3 regions of the Actinoplanes sp. HUAS TT8 genome follow, and region 3 is predicted to be linked to each of the others. Evidence: riboswitches for the same ligand, from Rfam matches in the RefSeq annotation. Region 3 holds a riboswitch; each other region holds the start of a gene.
The links. Region 3 has a riboswitch for cobalamin ahead of ACSHV8_RS38850 (ribonucleoside-diphosphate reductase subunit alpha). Riboswitches for the same ligand answer to the same signal wherever they lie in the genome.
Positions count from the first base shown of each region.

Region 1 (7,279 bases), 4.5 Mb from region 3:
ATCGCCTCGCGCACGTAGGCCATGTCGATCTCGGCGTAGCGCGCGACGGCCCGCCGGAACAGCTCGTCCTTGTTGCCGTAGGCGGCGTACATGCTGGTGCGGTTGATGCCCATCGCCCCGGTGAGGTCGCTCAGCGACGCGCCCTCGTAGCCGTGCCGCCAGAACACCTCGACGGCCCGGTCCAGGGCCGCGTCGGCGTCGAAGCCCCGGGGCCGTCCGCGTTCCTTGGTGGTCATCGCGTTGCCTCCCCGTCGTCGTGACGCACCTCATCTTAACCGATCGGTACAGAAATAAGTTCCCGCGTGCTAGCGTTTCGTCATTCGGTACCGAGCGGTACAGAAATGGGGTCGGGATCATGGAGACTCTGGGACGCGTAGGCGTCTGGAGCATGGAGTTACGCGGCGCCGGGCGGCCGCGGGTGCGCGACGCCGCGGCCGAGCTGGACGCGCTCGGATGGCGGACGATCTGGCTGCCCGGCCTGGACGGGACCGGCGTCCTCGACGACGTCGACCACCTTCTGGTCGCCGCGCCGAACAGCCAGGTGGTCACCGGTGTCCTCAACATCTGGGGGCAGCCGGCGTCGACGCTGGGCCCGTGGGCCGCGGCCCGGCAGGACCGGGTCGTGCTGGGCCTGGGCATCGGCAGTCCGGCCGGGGCGGCCGCGCACGGGCTGGACTACGGCAAGCCGGTCGAGTCGATGCGGCACTACCTGGACGAGGTCGGTCCGGGGCGGCAGCTGCTCGGGGCGCTCGGGCCGAAGATGGTCGAGCTGGCGGTCGCCCGGACCGCCGGATGGCATCCGTTCCTGGTGACACCGGACTACGTGTCGGCCCACCGGGAGATCGTCGGCCCGAAGCCGCTCATCGCGCCGCACCAGGCCGTCTTTCTCGGCACCGACGTGGCCGAGGCCCGGGCGGCGGCCCGCGCCGGCATCGGGATGTTCCTCGGCTTCCCGACCTATCGCAACAACCTGAAACGGCTCGGGTTCACCGACGACGACCTGGCCGGCGGTGGCAGCGACCGGATCATCGACGCGCTCGTCGCGCACGGCACGGCCGAGGACATCCAGCGGCGGGTGCGCGAACACCTCGACGCGGGGGCCGACCACGTCGCCGTACACGTCCTCGGATCTTCTGCACTTCCCCTCGCGCAGTGGCGTGAGCTGGCGTTTCTTTCGAAGGAGAACTGACATGACCAAGACCGCACTCGTCACCGGTGGCACCTCCGGCATCGGCCTGGCCGCCGCTCGCCGGCTCGCCGCCGACGGCTTCCACGTCTTCGTCACCGGCCGCAGCCAGGAGACGCTCGACCAGGCCGTGGCCTCGATCGGCGCCCACGCCCAGGGCATCCGCGCCGATGTGGCGAACATCGACGATCTGGTACGGGTGGCCGACGAGATCCGCCGTCGCGGCGACGGGCTCGACGTGCTGTTCGCCAACGCGGGTGGCGGCGAGTTCGCGGCGCTCGGTGACATCACCTGGCAGCACTACGCGGACACGTTCAACACCAACGTGGGCGGCACGCTGTTCACCGTGCAGACCGTGCTGCCGCTGCTCAACCGTGGTGCGTCGGTGATCATCACCAGCTCCAACATCGACGTGAAGGGCGCCGCGTCGTTCAGCGTCTACGCCGCCAGCAAGGCCGCGCTGCGCTCGTTCACCCGCAGCTGGGCGGCCGAGCTGGTCGGCCGCGAGATCCGCGTCAACAGCATCGCTCCCGGCCCGATCGAGACGCCCGGCCTCAGCGGCCTGGCCCCCGACCCGGCCTCGGCCGAGCAGCTGCTCAAGGGCCTGGCCAGCGGTGTCCCGATGAACCGCCTGGGCAAGCCGTCGGAGATCGCGGACGTGGTCGCGTTCCTGGCCTCGGACGCCAGCTCGTTCATGACCGGCGCCGAGATCTACGTGGACGGCGGCGCCAGCCAGGTCTGACCCGGAGCCCGGCCGGCGATCCGTCCTGGACCGCCGGCCGGGACCGCCGCACTATCCGGCCCGGCCGCCGCCCCAGCGGTCCGTGTGGCGGGCCAGTTCCAGCGGCCGGCGGCTGCGCCAGCCGTGCCGCTCCAGGTCGGGAACCTCCGGCAGCCGGCTGACCGGGCCCACGCACAGCCAGGCGATCGGCCGGATGCCGTCCGGGATGCCGAGCAGGTCGCGCAGGAACTCCTCGCGGTAGAACGACACCCAGCCCACGCCCAGCTCCTCGGCCGTGGCCGCCAGCCACAGGTTCTGCACGGCCAGGCAGGTCGAGTAGAGACCGGCGTCGGCGATCGCGTGCCGCCCCAGGACCGCCGGGCCACCCCGGTCCGCGTCGTAGGTGACCACGATCGACAGCGTCGACTCCAGAACGCCGTCGATCTTGATGCGGGCGAACCGGGCGGCGGCCTCCGGGCCCAGCGTGGCCGCGAAGACGTCCCGCTCGTGACGAACGTGCTCGTGGAAAGCTTTTTCAACCCCTCATCGCGTACGACCACGAAGTCCCACGGCTGGGACAGGCCGACACTGGGAGCGGCGTGGGCGGCGGTCAGGATCCGGTCGAGGACGGCCTCCGGCACCGGCCCACCGGTGAACTCGGCCCGGACGTCCCGGCGGCGGTGAACGATCTCGTACAGGTCGTGCGACATGGGCAGGCTCCCGCTGCGCTCAGCCCCGGGCAGGCCGGGGCGATCGGACGCGAGGCCGGTCTTCGGACTCCCGGATCGTCACCTCACCGCCCGCCTTCCCGGCCCGGTCCGGGCCAGTGGCTACGCGCGAACGCGTGTGGGCGGCAGCTCCCCGGTCACCGCGGCGGGCCCGTGCCGGATTCCCACCGGCTTCCCGATTCTCCCCGCGAACAGCGGGGCACCTCGCAACAGTTCGTGCCGCGGCCACCCTATCCGGTTCACCGCGAGCCCGGTCAGCGCAGGGTCAGGCGGAACGAGCGGGCGCCCGCGGCCCAGGCCAGGTGCAGGTCGCCCGGGTCGGGGTTGCCCCGCTCGTCGAAGCCGATCTTGTTGAAGCCGGCGAAGTTGTGGTTGTCGCGCGCGATGATCGCGTAGTCCGCGACGACCGCCTCCTCGCCGGTGTGCGCGACGACGTCGGCCCGGCGTCGGCGGCCCTTGAAGCGGACCTCGACCGGCTCGCCGGTGCGCAGGTTGCGGCCCCACCCGAACGGGGTGCCGATCAGCAGCGTTCCCTCGTGGAGCGTGTAGGCGACCGGCACGGTGTAGCGCTTCCCGGACTTGCGGCCCACCACGTACAGCGTGATCAGCCGTTTGCCGATGCCGCGGGACACCAGTGGCACGCGCAGCAGGCCGCGGACGATCCGGTTGGCGACGCCCTGCAGCGCCATCGTCTGCGCCCGGCCGGCGGTGGAGGCGTGATCCTCGCTCATGACGAGAACTCTTCCGGCCCGCCACCGCCGCCGCAAGGGTTTCAGCCGCGTTCGGCCTCGACCAGCGCCCGGACGGCCGGGGCGACCTCGGCCGCGTACTCCTCGATGGCCGCCGGGTCGTCGCCGGCCAGGATGAACGTGCTGATCCCGTGTTCCAGGACCAGCCCGGCCAGGTCCTCGGCCCACTGCTCGGCCGGCCCGTTCAGGAACGACCGCCCGAACTGGCTGAACGTCCCGTTGATGTTGAGCAGCCGCCGGATCCGATCGGGCGAGCGGCCGGCTTCGGCCGCGCTGTCGTCGATGTGCTTGTTGATCGTCGCGTAGTCGCCCGGCCCGCCCTCGAGGTAGGACAGCGACGGCAGCACCCCGTCGGCGGCCCGCCCGATCAGGCGCAGCATCCGAGGCTTGTACGCGCCGACCCAGATGCTCATGTCGTGGGCCGGGGCCGGGCCGCGCTTGAGGCCTTCCACCTGGTAGTACTCGCCGTGCACGTTGACCGGTCCGGGCCGGTCGGCGTCCCACACGGCTCGGATCACCTTGATCGCCTCGCCCAGCGCGGACACGGCCTGGCCGGGGCTGAGCCGTCGCGCGCCCATCGCCTCGATGCCGTCCCAGAACGCGCCCGCGCCGAGTCCGAGCTCGATCCGTCCACCGCTGAGCCGGTCCAGGCTCGCGTGACTGCGGGCGAGGACGGCCGGCGGGCGCAGCGGCAGGCTGAGCACGTTCCCGCTGAGCCGGATGCGTTCGGTGCGCGCCGCCGCGTACGTGATCAGGGTCCAGGTGTCGTGGAACTTCGGCAGGTACGGATGGTCCTGGAAGGTCGCCAGGTCGAGCCCGGCCCGGTCGGCGACGACGGCCAGTTCGACCGCCTGGTGCACCGGCTGGGCGGTGGGCGTGATGAACGTACCGAAGAGCAGATCGTGCCCGTAATCGGTCATCGCGTCGCCGCCTTGATGTTGAAGTTGTCACGGAACAGGTTGTCCGGGTCGTAGCGGTGCTTGAGCTCGCGCAGCCGGGTCAGGGTGGCCGGCGGGAACGCGTCCTCGACCCGTTCCGGGCTCAGGTCGGTCTCGAAGCTCAGGTACAGCCCCTCGAAATGCCCGTCCAGAGTCGCCCAGGCCTCGTCCACCCGGCGCTGCGACGAACCCATCACGATCACCGAGAAGTTGGCCGAGCGATGGGCATAAGCGGTCTCCTCCGGAGCGACGTCGGCGACCGCGCCGCCGACCGTGCGGATCTGGAACCAGTGCACCGCGCCGCTCGCCAGCAGATCCATCGCCGCCCGGGCGAACTCCGGCGTCAGGTGCTCGATCAGCCCGGAGCGCGACGTCGGTTCGCCGACGCCCTGGTGATATCCGCCTTCGGCGGCATTCGAGATCACCCCGGTGTACGGCGTGAGCACCACGTTCTGCTGATACAGCGGCGCGATCTGCGCGATCGGCTGCAACTGCTCGATGATCGTCTCCGGGTCGTCGTTGTCGACCACGGCCATGAGCTGGGCGAACGCGGGCTGCCCGGGCCGGGGCGGGCCCATGATCAGCTGCCCGCTGACGTCCCGGGGGGCCTCCTCGATCGCCCGGCCCCACTTCACCAGCAGGTCGGCCGGGTCGTCGGCGGCCATCACGAGCTGCGCGAAGCCGACGTTGCCGACCTCGTACACCTCGAACTCGAACGACGTGACGACCCCGAAGTTGGCCCCGGCCCCGCGGACCGCCCAGAACAGGTCGGTGTTCTCGGTCGCCGAAGCGCGCACGACACTGCCGTCGGCCAGCACCATCTCGACCGCGTGCAGGTGATCGATGGTCAGGCCGTGCTTGCGGGCCAGCCAGCCGACGCCGCCCGCGGTGGCCAGCCCGCCGACCCCGACGCCGCCGTAGTCACCCGAGCTCAACGCCCACCCGTACGGATGGATGGCCTGAGCGACATCCATCCACCGCGCGCCGGGACCGACTCTGATCAGGCGCCGGGACTCGTCGAGGACCTCGATCGTGTTCATCGCGGCGAGACTGACCACGAGACCGCCGTCGTTGGTGGACCGGCCGCTGACCCCGTGCCCGGCGCTGCGCAGGCCGAACGGCAGGTCCGGGTGCCGGCGCGCGAACTCCAGGGCGTCGACCACCTCGGCGGTCGTGCGCGGGCGCAGGACCAGGCCGGGGGCGCCGCCGCGCATGTAGGTCGAGCGGACCCGCGCGTAGTCCAGGTCACCGGGCTCGACCGCGGTGCCGGCCAGGCTCGCCGGGACGCTGTCGTAGTCGATGCCGGGGCGGCGCTTCGCCCGTACCGAAGCGGGTCGGAAAATGATCGGCCCGGCGGCGTTCCGCAAGGTCTCCCAGGCGCTCAGGTCGGGAATCTCGTCGGCCCGCACCAGGAACGTGTCGGCGCCGAGCGCGGTGAGATCGGCCGGGCCGAGGCCCGGACCGATGATCAACACCCGGCGGATCTCCTGAGGGTCACGGTCCGCCTCGATCGCCGCCGCATCAATTATTTTGTACGCCGTGGCCAACTCGCCCGCGTCGACCAGGTCGAGGTCGGCCACCCAGGCGTCGGCCAGCCGCCCCGCGAGCCGCAGCGACTGCTGATCGTTCCCGGACAGCCAGATCGGGACGCGGTGGGCCGGCAGCGGGCCGCGCTGGGCCTTGGGAACCCGATGGTGATCACCGAGGTGGCGCAGCGGCCCGGCCTCGCCCGCGTCCAGGATTCCACGCACGATCGCGGCCACCTCGTCCACGTGCTCACCGGTCAGCGCCAGATCGAGCCGGCCGCCGGAGAGCAGGTCGAGGCTGGCCGCGGCCCGGCCGAGGACGGTCGGCTCGCGGCGCGCGGTGTCGAGCCCGGTGGCGACCAGGCCGATCTTCTCGGTGTGGCCGGCGATCCAGGTCAGCAGCGTCCAGTCGTCGCCGTCGGGCGCCGGCGGGACCGCGACCAGGTCGTATCCCAGCTCCTCGGCCCGGCGTGCCCCGGCCACCGAGGTGACCACGGCGCCGAACCGCAGTGGTTGTGTCATCGCGATCCCTCCACGGGGTTGATGCGTCAACTAGTTGATACATCAACCCTGGTCTGATCTGCAAACGGACGTAGGATTCGCGCTGTGACCCCCGACGTTCTCACGACCTGGCAGGCGTACCAGCGCATGCGGGTGCTCCTGAACGGCCAGATCAACCGGGAGCTGAGCCGCACCACCGGGCTCTCCGAGGCCGATTTCGACATCCTGTTCTTCATGGAGCAGTCGCCCGAGACCAGCGTGCGCTCGGTCGCGCTGCGCTGCGGCCTCGCCTGGGAGAAGTCACGTCTGTCACACCAGCTGCGCCGGATGGAGCAGCGCGGCCTGATCGAGAAGGCCCCCGGCGCCGTCATCCACCTCACCGACAAGGGCCGCTCCCAGATCGCCGCCGCGCGGGACTGCCACGAGGCGGCCGTCCGCCGCTACTTCGGTGACGTGCTGACCGCCGAGCAACTCGCCGCCCTGGCCACCATCTCCGAGCAGGTGGTCGCCGGGCTGGCCCAGGAACACGGCGGTCACTGACGCGGCGCCACCAGCAGCGGCTGCGCGATCCGGCTCAGCAGGCCGCGCTCGTCGCTGATCGTGCCGTGCGCGATCCCGGTCCCGTCCGGCCCGATCGTGGTCGCCACGTCCATGAACATCCACGGCGTCGCCGGCGCCCGCTGCACGGTCACGGTCAGCGTCGGCGGGATGAACAGCCACTCGGTCAGCGGCATCTCCCCGGACAACCCGTTCGCGGAGTCGGCGACCACCAGCATGCGCTGCAACGCCCCGGTCTCCTCCCCGTCCACCAGCGGAATCCGCACCCGCGTCCACACCTTCGCCGGGCCGGTCCGGTTGAAGCCGCTCTCGACGAACCGCCACTCGATCGCCTCGCCGTACCCCCACCCGGCGCCGACACCCTCGAAGTAG
Region 1 covers NZ_CP195646.1:4,260,341-4,267,619, reverse strand. The annotation lists gene ACSHV8_RS19240 (TetR/AcrR family transcriptional regulator) at 1-236, opposite strand, end outside; gene ACSHV8_RS19235 (TIGR03620 family F420-dependent LLM class oxidoreductase) at 356-1,189, shown strand; gene ACSHV8_RS19230 (SDR family NAD(P)-dependent oxidoreductase) at 1,191-1,928, shown strand; partial or broken gene bluB (5,6-dimethylbenzimidazole synthase) at 1,980-2,617, opposite strand; cobalamin riboswitch at 2,654-2,857, opposite strand; gene ACSHV8_RS19220 (nitroreductase/quinone reductase family protein) at 2,890-3,366, opposite strand; gene ACSHV8_RS19215 (LLM class flavin-dependent oxidoreductase) at 3,408-4,304, opposite strand; gene ACSHV8_RS19210 (LLM class flavin-dependent oxidoreductase) at 4,301-6,370, opposite strand; gene ACSHV8_RS19205 (MarR family winged helix-turn-helix transcriptional regulator) at 6,455-6,889, shown strand; gene ACSHV8_RS19200 (thioesterase family protein) at 6,883-7,279, opposite strand, start outside.
Region 1: it holds a riboswitch for cobalamin, as region 3 does, so the genes downstream of both, bluB (5,6-dimethylbenzimidazole synthase) here and ACSHV8_RS38850 (ribonucleoside-diphosphate reductase subunit alpha) in region 3, are expected to answer to the same signal.

Region 2 (7,279 bases), 3.0 Mb from region 3:
CCGACGAGGTGCAGCAGCACGATGAAAACGGTCATGCCGCCGAGTGCCCGCCGGTCCTGACGGGTCAGGCTCCGGCCGAAGTCGAGAAGGCCGTTCTTGGTCACGTGACCTGACGCTAGTCCCCGGCTTTCCGGTGTTGCAATGTCTTGGCGACAGCCGAACAGTGGCAACGCCCACTGTTCACGCCGTGAGCGTCAGACCGCCACGGGGCCGAGGTGATTGCGCAGCTTGTCCAGGGCCTTGGTGAGCAGCCGGGACACGTGCATCTGGGAGACGCCGACCTGCTCGGCGATCTGCGACTGGGTCTGGTTGCCGTAGAAGCGCAGGATGACGATCTTGCGCTCCCGCTCGTCCAGCTCGGCCAGCGCCGGGCCCAGGGTCACCCGCAGCTCGGCCAGCTCGTACTCGGCGTCGACCCCGCCCATCGTCTCGCCCAGTTCCGCGCCGCCCTCGGCGACCGGCGTGTTCAGGCTGGACGAGTTGTAGGCCCGGGCGCCTTCCAGGCCCTCGATCACCTCGTCCTCGCTGATCTGCAGGTGCGCGGCGATGTCGGCGACCGTCGGCGAGCGGCCCAGCGTGCCGCTGAGCGCGCTGTTGGCGGCGGTGATGGCCAGCCGCAGCTCCTGCAGGCGGCGCGGCACCCGTACGGACCAGGTCTTGTCCCGGAAGTGGCGCTTGAGCTCGCCGACGATGGTCGGGATGGCGAACCCGGTGAACTCGACGCCCCGCCCGGCCTCGAACCGGTCGACCGCCTTGATCAGCCCGATCACCGCGACCTGGTGCAGGTCGTCGCGGGGCTCGCCGCGGTTGGCGTACCGGTTGGCCAGGTGCCGGGCCAGCGGCAGCCACGCCTCGACGGCCCGGTCGCGCAGGGCCGGCCGCGCCGGGTGGTCCTCCGGAAGCGCCGCCAGTTCGGCGATCAGCTCACTGGCCACATCGGTGCTGGATGTGATGTCGATGACGGTCATGTGGGCCTCCCAGCCGCGGGCACTGCGTGCGCCGGGTGCCCGACGTGCCGCCCACAGTCCCCACTCACACCGAACGGCAAACCTCGGAGTTCACTCCGGAAGTACCGGCATCGTGAACCAGATCGAGGTGCCCTCCTCGACGTCGAGATCCAGCCAGATCCGTCCACCGTGGTATTCGACGATCTTCTTGACGATGGCCAGGCCGATGCCGGTGCCCTCGTACGCGTCACGCGGGTGCAGCCGCTGGAAGATGACGAAGACCTTGTCGGCGAACTCGCGTTCGATGCCGATCCCGTTGTCCCGCACGTTGATCTTCCAGCGGTCGTCCTCGCGTTCCGCGCTGACCCGGATCACCGGGGGCACGTCGGCGCGGCGGAACTTCAGCGAGTTGCCCACCAGGTTGACGAAGAGCGTGGTCAGCAGCGGCTCCTCGCCCTCGACGGCCGGCAGGCCGGACCAGCTGATCTCGGCCTCCTCCCCCGCCCGGGCCTCCAGCTGGGACGCCACCTCGGTCAGCACCCGGTCCAGCTCGACCGGTTTGAAGCCGGCGGTGATCCGGCCGATCCGGGAGAACGAGAGCAGGTCGTTGATCAGCCGCTGCATCCGCTGGGCGCCGTCGACCGCGAACCCGATGTACTGCTCGCCGCGCTCGTCGAGCTGACCGGAGTAGCGGCGCTGCAACAGCTGGCAGAAACTGGCCACCTTGCGCAGCGGTTCCTGCAGGTCGTGCGAGGCGACGTAGGCGAACTGCTCCAGGTCCCGGTTCGACCGGGTCAGCTCCTCGGCCTTCAGCTCCAGCTGCTCGTTGATCGCCAGCACCTCGGCCCGGGCGTCGCGGACCACGGTCAGCTCGGCCGCGATCTGGCGCCGCATGCCGTCCACGTCGGCGGCCAGCGCGCGCAGCTCGGGCGAGCCGGAACTGGTGATCGGCCGGTCGAAGTCGCCGCCGGCGACCTGGCGGACCTGCCCGGCCAGGTCGGTCACCGGCCGGTGGACCAGCCGGTCGAGCAGCAGCAGGAGCATCGCCCCGACCAGCAGGAGCACGGCGGCGGCGACGGCCATCAGGGTGACCAGGGTGGAGGCGGTCCGGCGGGCGTCGGCCACCGCTTCGTTACGCAGTTTCAGGATGTCGGCCTGCAGCCGGTCGACCGCGACCCGCAGCGCGTCGAACCGGCCGGTGCCGGTGGTCGCGGGATCCGGCAACCCGGCCTTGGCCGCGGCGACGGTCGGCTCGGCCACGGTGTGCCGCCAGTCGGCGGACCGCTCGCGCACCGCGGCGAGGTCGGCCCGGATGGCCCCGGTGCCGTGCTCGTCGTTGAGCGACTCGATCTGGGCGAGCAGTTTCTGCTCGGTGGCCACGCCCTGCTCGTACGGCCGCAGGTTGGTGTCCGAGCGGCTCAGCGCGTACCCGCGGACGCCGGTCTCCTGATCCAGGTAGGCCGAGTACAACTCCTGCCCGGCGATCCGCATCGGCCCGGTCTGGTCCAGGATCACGTCGAGGTTCTTGTTGCTGTTCACCGCGGTCATCGACGCCAGGCCGCCGATGCCGCCGAGCAGTATCCCGGCGATCGCGAACAGCACCGCGACCCGCCGTCGCAGCGTCCACGAGCTCAGATCGGCGCGGCTCATCAACATCCCCCCAGGCGAAGGCGCGGAACAGGCACCGCAGTATGCCGCACCGTCCGCCCACGACAGTTGCCCCGCGGCAAATATCATCCCCCGGCACCGCCGGGCAGTCGGTAGCATGGCGTCCGGTGCTGGTTCGCCCCGTCCGCCAGGCGGGGCGTCGTAAGAGGGAATCCGGTGCGATACCGGAACTGCCCCGCAGCGGTGAGTGGGAACGAAAGCCGTCAACAAGCACTGGACCGGCAACGGTCTGGGAAGCGACGGCCGGTAGGAACGAGTTCGGCGCCCACGAGTCCGAAGACCTGCCAGCGCTGCGCCTGCCGTCCGGCGGGCGCCGCCGGCGGTCCCTCGGGAGGACCCAGGGGTGAGAGCCCTTCCTTCCGTGTGCCCGCCGGGCGCTTCGAGGGAAGGAAAGACCCTGTGAGCACCACATTCGGCCAGAGCACCGTGCTCGGCTATCCGCGCATCGGCGCCGACCGCGAGCTGAAGCGGGCCGTCGAGGCGTACTGGGCCGGCACCATCGACGCCGAGGCCCTGGAGACGACCGCGGCCGGGCTGCGCGCCGAGGTCTGGCAGCAGCTGCGCAACGCCCGCCTGGACAGCATCCCGTCGAACACGTTCTCCTACTACGACCACGTGCTGGACACCGCGGTCGCGGTCGGCGCGATCCCGGAGCGTTTCCGGCGGCTCGGCCGGTCCGCCCTGGACACCTACTTCGCGATGGCCCGCGGCGCCGACACCGAACCCACCCTGGAACTGACCAAGTGGTTCGACACCAACTACCACTACCTGGTCCCCGAGATCGGGCCCGGCATCACCTTCACCCCCAACCCGGCAAAACCGATTTCCGAGTACGCCGAAGCCCGCGCCCTGGGCATCGAGACGCGCCCGGTGCTGGTCGGCCCGGCCACGTTCCTGCTGCTGTCCAAGCCGTCGTCGCTCGACCGCCTCGACGAGCTCGTGGAGACGTACGCGCAGATCCTCACCGCCCTGGCCGAGGCCGGCGTCACCTGGGTGCAGCTGGACGAGCCGGCCTACGTGACCGACCGCACCCTGGACGAGATCGACGCCCTGCAGCGCGTCTACACCCGGCTCGGCGAACTGAAGAACCGGCCGCGGATCTTCGTGGCCACCTACTTCGGGGAACTCGGGGACGCCCTGCCCGCCCTGCTCGGCACCCCGGTCGAGGCGATCGGCCTGGACCTGGTCGCCGGCCCCGGCAACCTGGCCCGCCTGGCCGCGGCCGCCCCGTTCGGCGGCAAGACGATCGTCGCCGGGCTGGTCGACGGGCACAACATCTGGCGCACCGACCTGCGGGCGGCCGTCACCAACGGCACCACGCTGACCGCGCTGGCCGATCACGTGGCCGTCTCCAGCTCGTGCTCGCTGCTGCACGTGCCGGTCGACCTGTCCGTGGAGACACGGCTCGACCCGGCGCTCACCGAACGGCTCGCCTTCGCCCGGCAGAAGGTCGACGAGGTGGTGCTGCTCGGGACGGCACTGCGCGACGGAACCGCGGACCTGCCCGCACCGCTGCCGCCGACACCGGCGGGCTGGCGGCTCACCGCCGTACGGGAAAAATTGGCAAGCCTGACCCCGGCGGACCGTGAGCGAGCCGGCTATGGGCAGCGTGCGGCTGCGCAGCAGGCGCGGCTGAATCTTCCGGAGTTGCCGACCACCACGATCGGTTCGTTCCCGCAGACCGCGGAGTTGCGCCGGGCGCGGGCGCAGCTGCGGGCCGGGACCCTCGACGCGGCCGGCTACCGGGAGCGGATGCGGGCCGAGGTCGAACACGTCATCCACCTGCAGGAACGCCTCGGCCTGGACGTGCTCGTGCACGGCGAGCCGGAACGCAACGACATGGTCCAGTACTTCGGCGAACAACTCGACGGATTCGCCGCGACCGACTCCGGCTGGGTGCAGTCGTACGGTTCGCGGTGCGTGCGCCCGCCGATCATCTACGGCGACGTGGCCCGCAAGGCGCCGATGACCGTCACCTGGTCCGCCTACGCCCAGTCGCTGACGACCAAGCCGGTCAAAGGCATGCTGACCGGGCCGGTCACCATTCTGGCCTGGTCGTTCGTGCGCACCGACCAACCCCGGTCGGACACCGCCGACCAGGTCGCGCTCGCCCTGCGTGACGAAACGGTCGACCTGGAGGCGGCCGGGATCACGGTCATCCAGGTCGACGAGCCGGCCCTGCGCGAAACGCTGCCGCTGCGCCGGGCCGACCAGAAGGCGTACCTGGACTGGGCGGTCGGCGCATTCCGCCTGGCCACCAGCGGGGTCGCCGACGACACGCAGGTCCACACCCACCTGTGCTACTCCGAGTTCGGCGAGGTCATCACCGCGATCGACGCCCTCGACGCGGACGTGACGAGCATCGAGGCGTCCCGCTCCAAGATGGAAGTCCTCGACGACCTGGCCGCCATCGGCTACAGCCGCGGCGTCGGCCCCGGCGTGTGGGACATCCACTCACCCCGCATCCCGTCCGAGTCCGAGATCGTCGACGCCCTGCGCCGCGCGGTCACGGCCGTACCGGCCCGGCGGCTGTGGGCGAACCCGGACTGCGGCCTCAAGACCCGCGGCTACCCCGAGGTCGAAGCGTCCCTGAAACACCTGGTGGCGGCCGCCGATCGGGTCCGCTCCCGCCCCTGACCGCGGCGTGTTCAATGGCCGTCGCCGCCCTGGTCGGCGACGGCCACCGCGTCCCTCCTCGAACGGTAGGCCGGCGCCCAGGTCCGGGCCGGCGATGCCGTGCTCGGCCAGAGCCGCGACCGCCTCTCGCACATTTCGCCCACGACCAGCAGAACCGCGGTCGAGGCGGTCGGTGTGCCAGTCCGCGGGGTCATGTCGCGCGGAAACTCTCGGACGAGCGCTTCCGGCGATCAGGGACGGTCAGGCCTCCCAGGAGGCAACGATCCCGGCCGCCCGGGCGATGTCCGGTCCAGGGCGGCCAGGAAGCGGAAGAAGTGCGGGTCGAAACGGCCCGGATCGGCGTCGGCCAGCTCAGCACGGCTCCACCAGCGGACGGCGTTGAACTCGCCGGCGTCCGGGCGCAGGTCCTCGTCGCCGGTGCAGGCCAGGACGTACCAGAGGCTGACGTCGGTGTGGCCGTGGTCCTGCCCGACCGTACGCGTGACGGTCAGGAAGATCGGCGACCGGGACAGACCGGCTTCGCCCAGGCCGAGCTCTTCCTCGATCTCCCGCCCGGCGGTCAGTGCGGGATCCTCGTCGACCTCGACGTGGCCGCCCGGCGGCAGCCACAGCCCGGCGTTGACGTGGTCGACGAGCAGGATCCGCCCGTCCGCGGCGACCGGCACCACGTACGACACCAGGTGTTGCGGCGGGGACGCCGGCTTGACCCGGCGGAACACGTCGTCGGTGCCGGCCAGCCAGGCCAGCGCCGACGCGCGATGCTCGGCGCCGAGTTCGTCGACCGGTGAGAGCCGGGACACCAGGTCGTGGATCACCGCTACGGACTCGCGCATCCGGGAATGCTGTCACGAACGTCGCGGCGTTGCCGCCCCGGCGCGCGTAGTTCACGGGACGGCGTTCAGCGCGGCCAGATGTTCCGCGACCGGGCCGAGGGTCAGGGCGCCGCTCGCCGCTCCGGCCCATTCGCCTTTGGCCGGGGTGAGGGCCCGGATCGCCCGTACCGTCGCAATGGGATCTTGGGCGGCGACCGCCGCTTGCCCTAACAGGCACCACAGCGCCTCGGCGAGCGGGTCGGCCGGTGGGTCGGGCAGGTCGGCGAGCGCGGTCCGGCCCGGTTCGAGCAGGGCCAGCACCCACGGCGCGTAGGGGCCGTATCCGGCGTCGTCGGCCACCGGCGGCAGGCCGCGGCGCAGGTGCAGGCCGAGCCGGGCCAGGGGCAGCAGCCCGTCGCGCATGCCGGGCATCCCGGCCTGGTCGAGGCGGGCGGCGGCGTCGCGGTACAGCGTCTCGGCCCGCGGCACCGGGCACTGCTCGGCCACGTCGGCGCGCAACGCCCGGTACCACTGGGTGAACACGGCGACCAGGGGCCGTTCGTGCCGCCCGGCCAGGTCGTCGGCGGCCCGCGCGTGGTCGTCGGCCCGGTCGAACGCGGCCACCGCGCACCCGGACTGCATCCGGATCAGGTGGCCGAGCACCTCCATGTTGGGCAGGTCGTGCCGGGCGCCCAGGTTCACCAGTTCGGCACCGATCCGGTCGCGGCGGGCCGAGCCGCCGGTGGCGGTGAAGCTCTGCATGAACACGCCGTTCAACGCGAACGCGAGCAGCCCCGGATCGTCGAGGTCGCGGGCGATGGTCTCGGCCTGTTCGGCGCAGGCGACCGGCCAGGCTTCGCGGGTGCCGCGCGACTCGATAGCGATGGTGGCCAGCAGCCGGGCCCGGGCCGGGTCGTGGCCGGCCGCCGGGAGGGCCCGGGCCGCGGCGGCGACGATGCCGGCGGCCTGGTCCGGGTCGTCGGCGCGGGGCCAGATGGCCGGCACGTCGTAGGCGCCGATCACCCGTGCGGTCAGGGCCGGGTCGCCGAGTTGTTCGGCGGCGGCGACCGCGGCGGCCCGCTGTTCCCGGGCCGCCTCCAACCCGCCGGGGCCGGTCACCGCGAGGTTGCGCAGCAGGCCGACCGCCGATTCCAGCCGCACCCGGGCGCCGCCGGGCAGCACCCGGTCGTAGGCGGAGGCGGCCCGCATCAGCAC
Region 2 covers NZ_CP195646.1:5,699,132-5,706,410, forward strand. The annotation lists gene ACSHV8_RS25505 (HoxN/HupN/NixA family nickel/cobalt transporter) at 1-104, opposite strand, end outside; gene ACSHV8_RS25510 (RNA polymerase sigma factor SigF) at 195-968, opposite strand; gene ACSHV8_RS25515 (sensor histidine kinase) at 1,059-2,597, opposite strand; cobalamin riboswitch at 2,710-2,918, shown strand; gene metE (5-methyltetrahydropteroyltriglutamate--homocysteine S-methyltransferase) at 3,015-5,252, shown strand; gene ACSHV8_RS25525 (NUDIX domain-containing protein) at 5,483-6,085, opposite strand; gene ACSHV8_RS25530 (BTAD domain-containing putative transcriptional regulator) at 6,137-7,279, opposite strand, start outside.
Region 2: it holds a riboswitch for cobalamin, as region 3 does, so the genes downstream of both, metE (5-methyltetrahydropteroyltriglutamate--homocysteine S-methyltransferase) here and ACSHV8_RS38850 (ribonucleoside-diphosphate reductase subunit alpha) in region 3, are expected to answer to the same signal.

Region 3 (7,279 bases):
TTCGCCCGCGAACCCGTGAGCTCCGAACCACCCCGTGTCGAACTGGTCCTCGATGTCAGCGGCTCGATGGCCGCCGCCGACATCGACGGCGAGACCCGGATCGCGGTGGCCAAGCGGGCGTTCGGCAAGGTGGTCGACGCGCTGCCGGAGACCACCCAGCTCGGCATCCGCGTCCTCGGCGCCACCTACTCCGGTGAGAACAAGAAGACCGCCTGCCAGGACACCCAGCAGATCCTTCCGATCGGCCCGGTCAACCAGGTGGCGGCCAAGAACGCGATCGCCACGCTCAAGCCGACCGGTTACACACCGATCGGCCTGGCGCTGAAGGAGGCTGCGGCCGACCTCGGCGACACCAGCGCCACCCGGCGGATCGTCCTGATCACCGACGGCGAGGACACCTGCACCCCGCCCGACCCGTGCGAGGTCGCCCGGGACCTGGCCGCGCAGGGCACCCACCTGGTGGTCGACACGCTGGGCCTGACCCCGGACGAGAAGACCCGCAAGCAGCTGGTCTGCATCTCCACCGCGACCGGCGGCACGTTCGCCGCCGCGAACAGCGAGGAGGAGCTGACCGACCGGGTTCAGCAGCTGGTCGACCGGGCCGCGGTTCCGCCGCCGGTGCAGCCGGCCACCGTCACCGGCACCGCCGACTGCGCGAACGCGCCGCTGCTGGCCCCGGGCGTCTACACCGACCGGGAGAAGATCAGCGAGCACCGCTACTACCGGGTCGCCGTCCAGCCCGACCAGGAGCTGCGCGCGTCGGTGAGCATCGCGCTCGACCGCGCGGTGCAGCCCGACTACGGCGTCCTGCTGAAGGCCGCCACCAAGGACGGCCGTGAGCTGGTCCGCGGTCTCGACGCGGGCAGCGGCCGGACCGACGTACTGTCGGCCGGTCTTCGCTGGTCGGCCGATGAGCAGAAGGCCGACGCCAAGGCCTCGGCCGAGGCCGCGGACGCCGACGAGGTCGAGGAGACCACTCAGACCGAGGTCTGCCTGATCGTCAGCAACTCGTTCGCGTCCAGTGTGGTCACCCAGACCGGCATGCCGGTCGAGCTGAGCATCGATCTGATCGACGCCTCGCACGCCCCGGACGCTCCCGGCCTGGGCCGCGGCTTCCTGTTCCTGCTGGTCCTGGCGATCGCCGGGCTGGTCGCCGGCGTGCTCGCGGGCTGGATCACCCGTTACTGGGTCGCCACCTGGAGGGAGAACTGATGCGGATCAAGCAGCTCGCCGTCGCCGGAGCCGTGCTCTTCGGCATCGCGGCCGTCCCGGCGCCGGCATTCGCCGACGACCCGTCCCCGGCTCCCGCGGTCAACGTCGCCGGCACCTCGTTCCTGACCGCGGTGCCGATCACCGCGAACCAGCCGGTCCAGGTCGGTGCGGTCACCGGCGACTACCTGTACTGGCAGTTCAACGCCGAGGCCGGGCAGCGACCGGACCTCACCGCCACGGTCACCCTGCCGGACAAGGGCCGCACCGGCGACGAGTCGTGGATCGTCGAGGTCTTCGACGGGCTGCGCCGGCGACAGGCGTGCGTGGCCGGCGAGCAGAGCCCGATCGCCGCCAAGGACGCCGGCCAGGTCACCCTCGGCTGCCGGCTGCGCCAGGTCCGCTCGTGGGCCGAGCCGCAGGACGGCGACCCGCTGCCGGGCACCTACTACGTGCGCCTGTCCAGCACGAAGGTGCCGGAGAAGGACCTCGGCCTGCCCCTCAAGATCAGCCTCGCGCTGGCCACCCCGAAGGGCGACCTCGACGCTGACCAGGGCGAACTCGCCAAGCCGCTGGTCCCGAACAACCAGCCGGGCACGGTCCTCACCGGCCCGGCGCCCGCGGTGACGCCCTCGGCCGAGGCCGACGACAGCACCTTCAGCGCCGACTGGCTGCCGGACTTCTCCGGCCGCTGGTTCTGGACCGCCGGCGGCGGCATCCTGGCCGCGCTGGCCGGCCTGTTCGGCTTCTCCCTGACCCGGCGTCGCCGAAGGATCTAAATCTTTATTTCCTAGGTCCGCCGTGGTCCAGATCGTCGCTCCCGCGGGGACCCTTCCGACCTGAGCAGGGCGCTGGCGCGCCCAAAACACTCAGCCCGAAAGGGCGACGTGGTCGGGTGGGCACGGTCAAAGCAAAAAGGCCCGGAACCGGTTGACCGGTTCCGGGCCTTTCAGTTCTTAGAAGTCGTCGTCGAAGCTGACGCTGCCGGTGACGCCGACCTGGTAGGCCGAGACACGGCGCTCGAAGAAGTTCGACAACTCCTGCACGTCCTGCAGTTCCATGAACGCGAACGGGTTCTTGCTGCCGTACATCGGAGCAATCCCCAGAACCTGCAGGCGCCGGTCGGCGACGTGCTGCAGGTATTCGCGCATGTCCCCGAGCGACATCCCGGAAACACCCTGCGCCAGCAGGTCCTCGGCGAACTGGACCTCACACTCGACGGCCTCGGCCAGCATGTCGCGGACCTGCTGCTCCATCTCGGCGTCGAACAGGTCCGGCTCTTCCTGACGCACGGTGTCGACGACGTCGAACGCGAACGCCATGTGCATGCTCTCGTCGCGGAACACCCAGTTCGTCCCCGACGCCAGACCCTGCAGGACGCCGCGCGAGCGCAGGAAATACACGTACGCGAAAGCGCCGTAGAAGAACAGGCCCTCGATGCAGGCGGCGAAGCAGATCACGTTGAGCAGGAATGCTCGCCGATCCGCCTTCGTCTCCAACTTGCGCAGATTGAAGACCGAGTCGATCCACTTGAAACAGAACTCGGCCTTACGCGCGATCGACGGAATGTTCTCGATCGCCGCGAACGCCTCGAACCGCTCGGCCTCGTCCGGCACGTAGGTGTCGAGCAGGTTCAGATAGAACTGAACGTGCACGGCCTCCTCGAACAGCTGCCGCGACAGGTAGAGCCGGCCCTCCGGCGAGTTCACGTGCTGGTACAGGTTGAGCACCAGGTTGTTCGCCACGATCGTGTCACCGGTCGCGAAGAACGCCACCAGACGCGAGACCAGGTGCTTCTCGGCGTCCGAGAGCCGGGCCAGGTCGGCCAGGTCGGAGTGCAGATCGACCTCTTCGACGGTCCAGGTGTTCTTGATGGCGTCCTTGTAGCGGTCGAAGAAGTGCGGGTACTTCATCGGCCGCAGGGTCAGGTCCATTCCAGGGTCGAGCAGCATTACTGGCAAGCCTCACAGATATCGGGGTTCTCAAGGGACGCCGCGAGCACACCATCGGTGTCGCCGAGCAGGTTCAGGCTGAGCGTGGCGACCTGGCCGGGACCGGACGGGTTGGCGACCAGGGTGGTCGTCTGAGCCGGCACGACCGCCGTGACAACGGCCGGAGTGACCGGTGCGGCGGCGGCCGGCGCGACGGCCGTGGTGGCCTGCTGGATGCGCGTCGCCGGACGCGAGCGCAGGTAGTACGAGGTCTTCAGCCCGGACTTCCAGGCGTAGAGGTACATCGACGAGAGCTTGCCGATCGTCGGCGCGGCCATGAACAGGTTCAGCGACTGCGACTGGTCGATGTACGGCGCGCGGGCCGCGGCCAGGTCGACCAGGGCACGCTGCGGGAGCTCCCACGCCGTACGGAAAATCTCGCGAATGTCCGAAGGAAGCTCGGCGATGCCCTGCACCGAACCCTCAGCGCGCTTGATCGCCTCCCGGATCGGGGCGGTCCACAGCCCGCGGGCCTTCAGCTCCCGGACCAGATACGTGTTGATCTGCAGGAACTCGCCGGACATGGTCTCGCGCTTGAACAGGTTGGACACCTGCGGCTCGATGCACTCGTAGCAGCCGGCGATCGACGCGATGGTCGCCGTCGGCGCGATCGCGATCAGCAGCGAGTTCCGCAGCCCGTGGGCCACGACCTTCGCGCGCAGCGCGTCCCAGCGCGCGGTCTGCGACACGGTGGCGCCCCACAGGTCGGGGTGCAGCTGACCCTTGGCCGCGCGGGTCTCCGCGTACGCCGGATGCGGTCCGAACTTCTCGGCCAGAACCGTGGACGCCTCCAGCGCGGTCAGGAAGATCTCCTCCTGCACCCGCGTCGACAGCTCCTTGGCCTGCTCGGAGTCGAACGGCAGGCGCAGCGTGAAGAACGCGTCCTGCAGACCCATCAGCCCGAGCCCGACCGGCCGCCACCGCGGGTTGGAGACCGCGGCCTGGTCCGACGGGTAGTAGTTGATGTCGATGACCCGGTCCAGGAACACCACAGCGGTCCGCACCGTCTCGCGCAGCCGCTCCCAGTCCACACCCTCGGCCGTGGTGTGCGCGCCCAGGTTGATCGAACCCAGGTTGCAGACCGCGGTCTCGGCGTCGCTGTTCACCTCGAGGATCTCGGTGCACAGGTTCGACAGGTGGATGGTGTTACCCGGGGCGCCGGTCTGGTTCGACAGCGCGTTCGAGCGGTCCTTGAACGTCATCCAGCCGTTGCCGGTCTGCGCCAGGGTTCGCATCATCCGCCCGTACAGATCGCGGGCCTTGACCTTCTTGATGGCCTTCTTCTCGGCCGCCCGGTACGCCTCGGTCCACTCGTCGCCGAAAAGATCCGGCAGCTCGGGCGCGTCCGACGGGTCGACCAGCGACCACTCCTCGTCGGCCTCGACCCGGCGCATGAACTCGTCCGGGATCCAGTTGGCCAGGTTCAGGTTGTGGGTGCGCCGCGACTCCTCGCCGGTGTTGTCGCGCAGCTCCAGGAACTCCTCGATGTCCGGGTGCCACGGCTCCAGGTAGACGCAGGCCGCGCCCTTGCGCCGGCCACCCTGGTTGACCGCGGCGACACCCGCGTCGAGGGTCTTCAGGAACGGGACGATGCCGTTCGACTTGCCGTTCGTGCCGCGGATCAGCGCGCCCCGGCCGCGGACCCGCGACCAGGCGATACCGATACCGCCGGAGAACTTCGACAGCTTCGCGACCTGGTGGTACCGCTCGTAGATCGAGTCCAGCTCGTCCTTGGGCGAGTCGACCAGGAAGCAGCTCGACATCTGGGTGTGCCGGGTGCCGGAGTTGAACAGCGTCGGCGAGCTGGGCAGATAGGCCAGCGACGACATCAGCCGGTAGAAGCCGATGGCCTCGTCGGCGTTCTCCGAGAGGCCGCAGGCGACCCGGAGCAGCCAGTACTGCGGGGTCTCGATCGGGACCCGCTTGGTGGGGTGGCGGAGCAGGTAGCGGTCGGCCACGGTGCGCAGCCCGAAATACTCGAACCGCAGGTCGGCGTCGCGGTTGATCGCCGCATCCAGCTTGTCCCGATTTTTTGTGACAAAAGCCAGCGTAGCGTCGCTGATCAGGCCCTCGACGTGACCGAGCGCGATCGACTCGCTGAACGTGGTGACGCCCTGCTCGCCCACCTCCTGCTCGACCACATCGACGAGCAGGCGCGCGGCCAGCCGCGAATACTGCGGCTCCTCGCCGATCAGCTCGGCCGCCGTCTGGATCGAGAGCTTGTCCAGCTCCTCGGTGGTGGCGCCGTCATACAGCCCACTGATCGTCTTGGTCGCCACCCGCAGCGGGTCGACCTCGTCCAGACCGGTGATCCACCGCTCGACCGCGGCAACGATCTTGTTGACGTCGACGGGCTCCAGCTCGCCGTTGCGCTTACGCACCTGCATGACATGGCGGCGCTGCCCCGGAACGGCCGCAGCCTCCAGGCTCTTCTCCGGCGTGAGCGTCATGGCCCTCTTCCCTCGCGAGTCAACACGGCCGCAACCCGCGCAGGAAGACACCATGCTTGCCCCGGACGCGCAAAAGCGCACGGAGAAGCGAGGCGTCGGCCGTCCCGCGCGGCCTTCGACCGCCGCACACGGTCGCATGCGGCGCGCTGGCAGGTCTTCGGACTCGTGGGCGTGGCCCCTTCTTCAGGCCGGTCCTACTGACCGTCGCTTCCCAGACCTTGCGGCCCAGTGCCGTGTGACGGCGGTCGTTCCCACTCACCGCTGCGGGGCAGTTCCGGTATCACACCGGATTCCCTCTTACCTCGGCCCACCCCTTTCGGAGCACACCGAACCAGCTGCGATGGACACTATATATGGGTGCGGCTCGCGCCACGCAACGCCACATGGTGTGTCGCACGCCGCCACCCGAAAGATCCACTCAGTCGCCCGAAAACCCCCAGAAGTAGATCTCGGACGGATTACCGGCATCGTCGTGCAGCACCGCGCACCGGCCCAGCCAGCGCTCCTCGGCCAGACCCTCGATCGCCTCGACGTGCGCCCTGGTCAGCCTGGTCACCCCCGCGGTGGCCAACACCTCATCCTCCCGGACCGGGACGACGGTGCCCAGCGACGCCTTCGCCCTCGTCGGCACCACCTCGTGCACGTCAAGAATCGAATGGGTCCCGCTCTCCTGCACACTCTCCGACGACCACAGCTCCTCCTCGGTCCGAGGCCGGTTCGGAAAGTCGGCGGCAGACTTGCCCAACTCATACGGCTCGGCCCACCAGTAGTCGCCCTCGTCGAAGACCTTCGCCCGCAACTCATCGAGCGCCCGGCCCAGGTCAGGCTGGTACGCGACGTAATAACTCCATCCAGAAGCACCCATGCCGACATCGAAGCAGAGGGGTACGACAGAACTACTCCCGCCGCCGGAACAGACCCTTGAACCAGTCCCGCACCATGCCGAGAAGCAGGAGGATCGGCACCACCCCGAAGAAGCCGATCACGGCGGCGATGAAGGTCACCCATCCCCGGGAGGGCAACTCGGCGCGCGAGTACCCGACACTCCCCCGACTGCCCCGGTTCTCGCCGATCGTGAAGGTGTCACCGGGCTTCTCATCCGTGAAGAAGCCCGGCTTGTCGATCCTCACGCGGTAGCCACCCCACGCGACCGACACGACGCACGCCTTGTAGTAGCCGAACCCCTTGAGGCTGATGGGTCCTCGGCGCTCACAGCTCACAACCGTGGCCTCGCCGGTCCGGCCGGCATCGGCAAAATCCGCACCGGTGAACCGCGCGACGGTCATCGAGGTGGCCAGCAGAACGAACGAGACAGCCAAAATGATCAGAACGCCGAGAACATCGCGGAACCACCCACCGCGCTTGGTCTCGACCGCCGGCCCGGTCTCCGCGGCCCGCTTCTTGGCAGCTCGGGAGCGGGCAACGCCGGCTTCGGCCTCGGCCAGCATCTCAGCCATGCGGCGCCTGCGATAGGCCGCCCGGTTCTCATCAGTCATCGCACACCTCCAAGAGCATTCACCGGGATATGCCGGCGGAGTGGATCATTCTTCCAAGAGGGTGTCGCCGGTGGCGGCGCCGTTCTGGATGCTGTTGCCTCTGAGACCTTCACGCAAGGCATCGACGGCGACC
Region 3 covers NZ_CP195646.1:8,739,349-8,746,627, forward strand. The annotation lists gene ACSHV8_RS38835 (VWA domain-containing protein) at 1-1,212, shown strand, start outside; gene ACSHV8_RS38840 (peptidase) at 1,212-1,988, shown strand; gene ACSHV8_RS38845 (ribonucleotide-diphosphate reductase subunit beta) at 2,166-3,161, opposite strand; gene ACSHV8_RS38850 (ribonucleoside-diphosphate reductase subunit alpha) at 3,161-5,650, opposite strand; cobalamin riboswitch at 5,782-6,004, opposite strand; gene ACSHV8_RS38855 (hypothetical protein) at 6,069-6,515, opposite strand; gene ACSHV8_RS38860 (DUF6346 domain-containing protein) at 6,547-7,098, opposite strand; gene ACSHV8_RS38865 (hypothetical protein) at 7,192-7,279, opposite strand, start outside.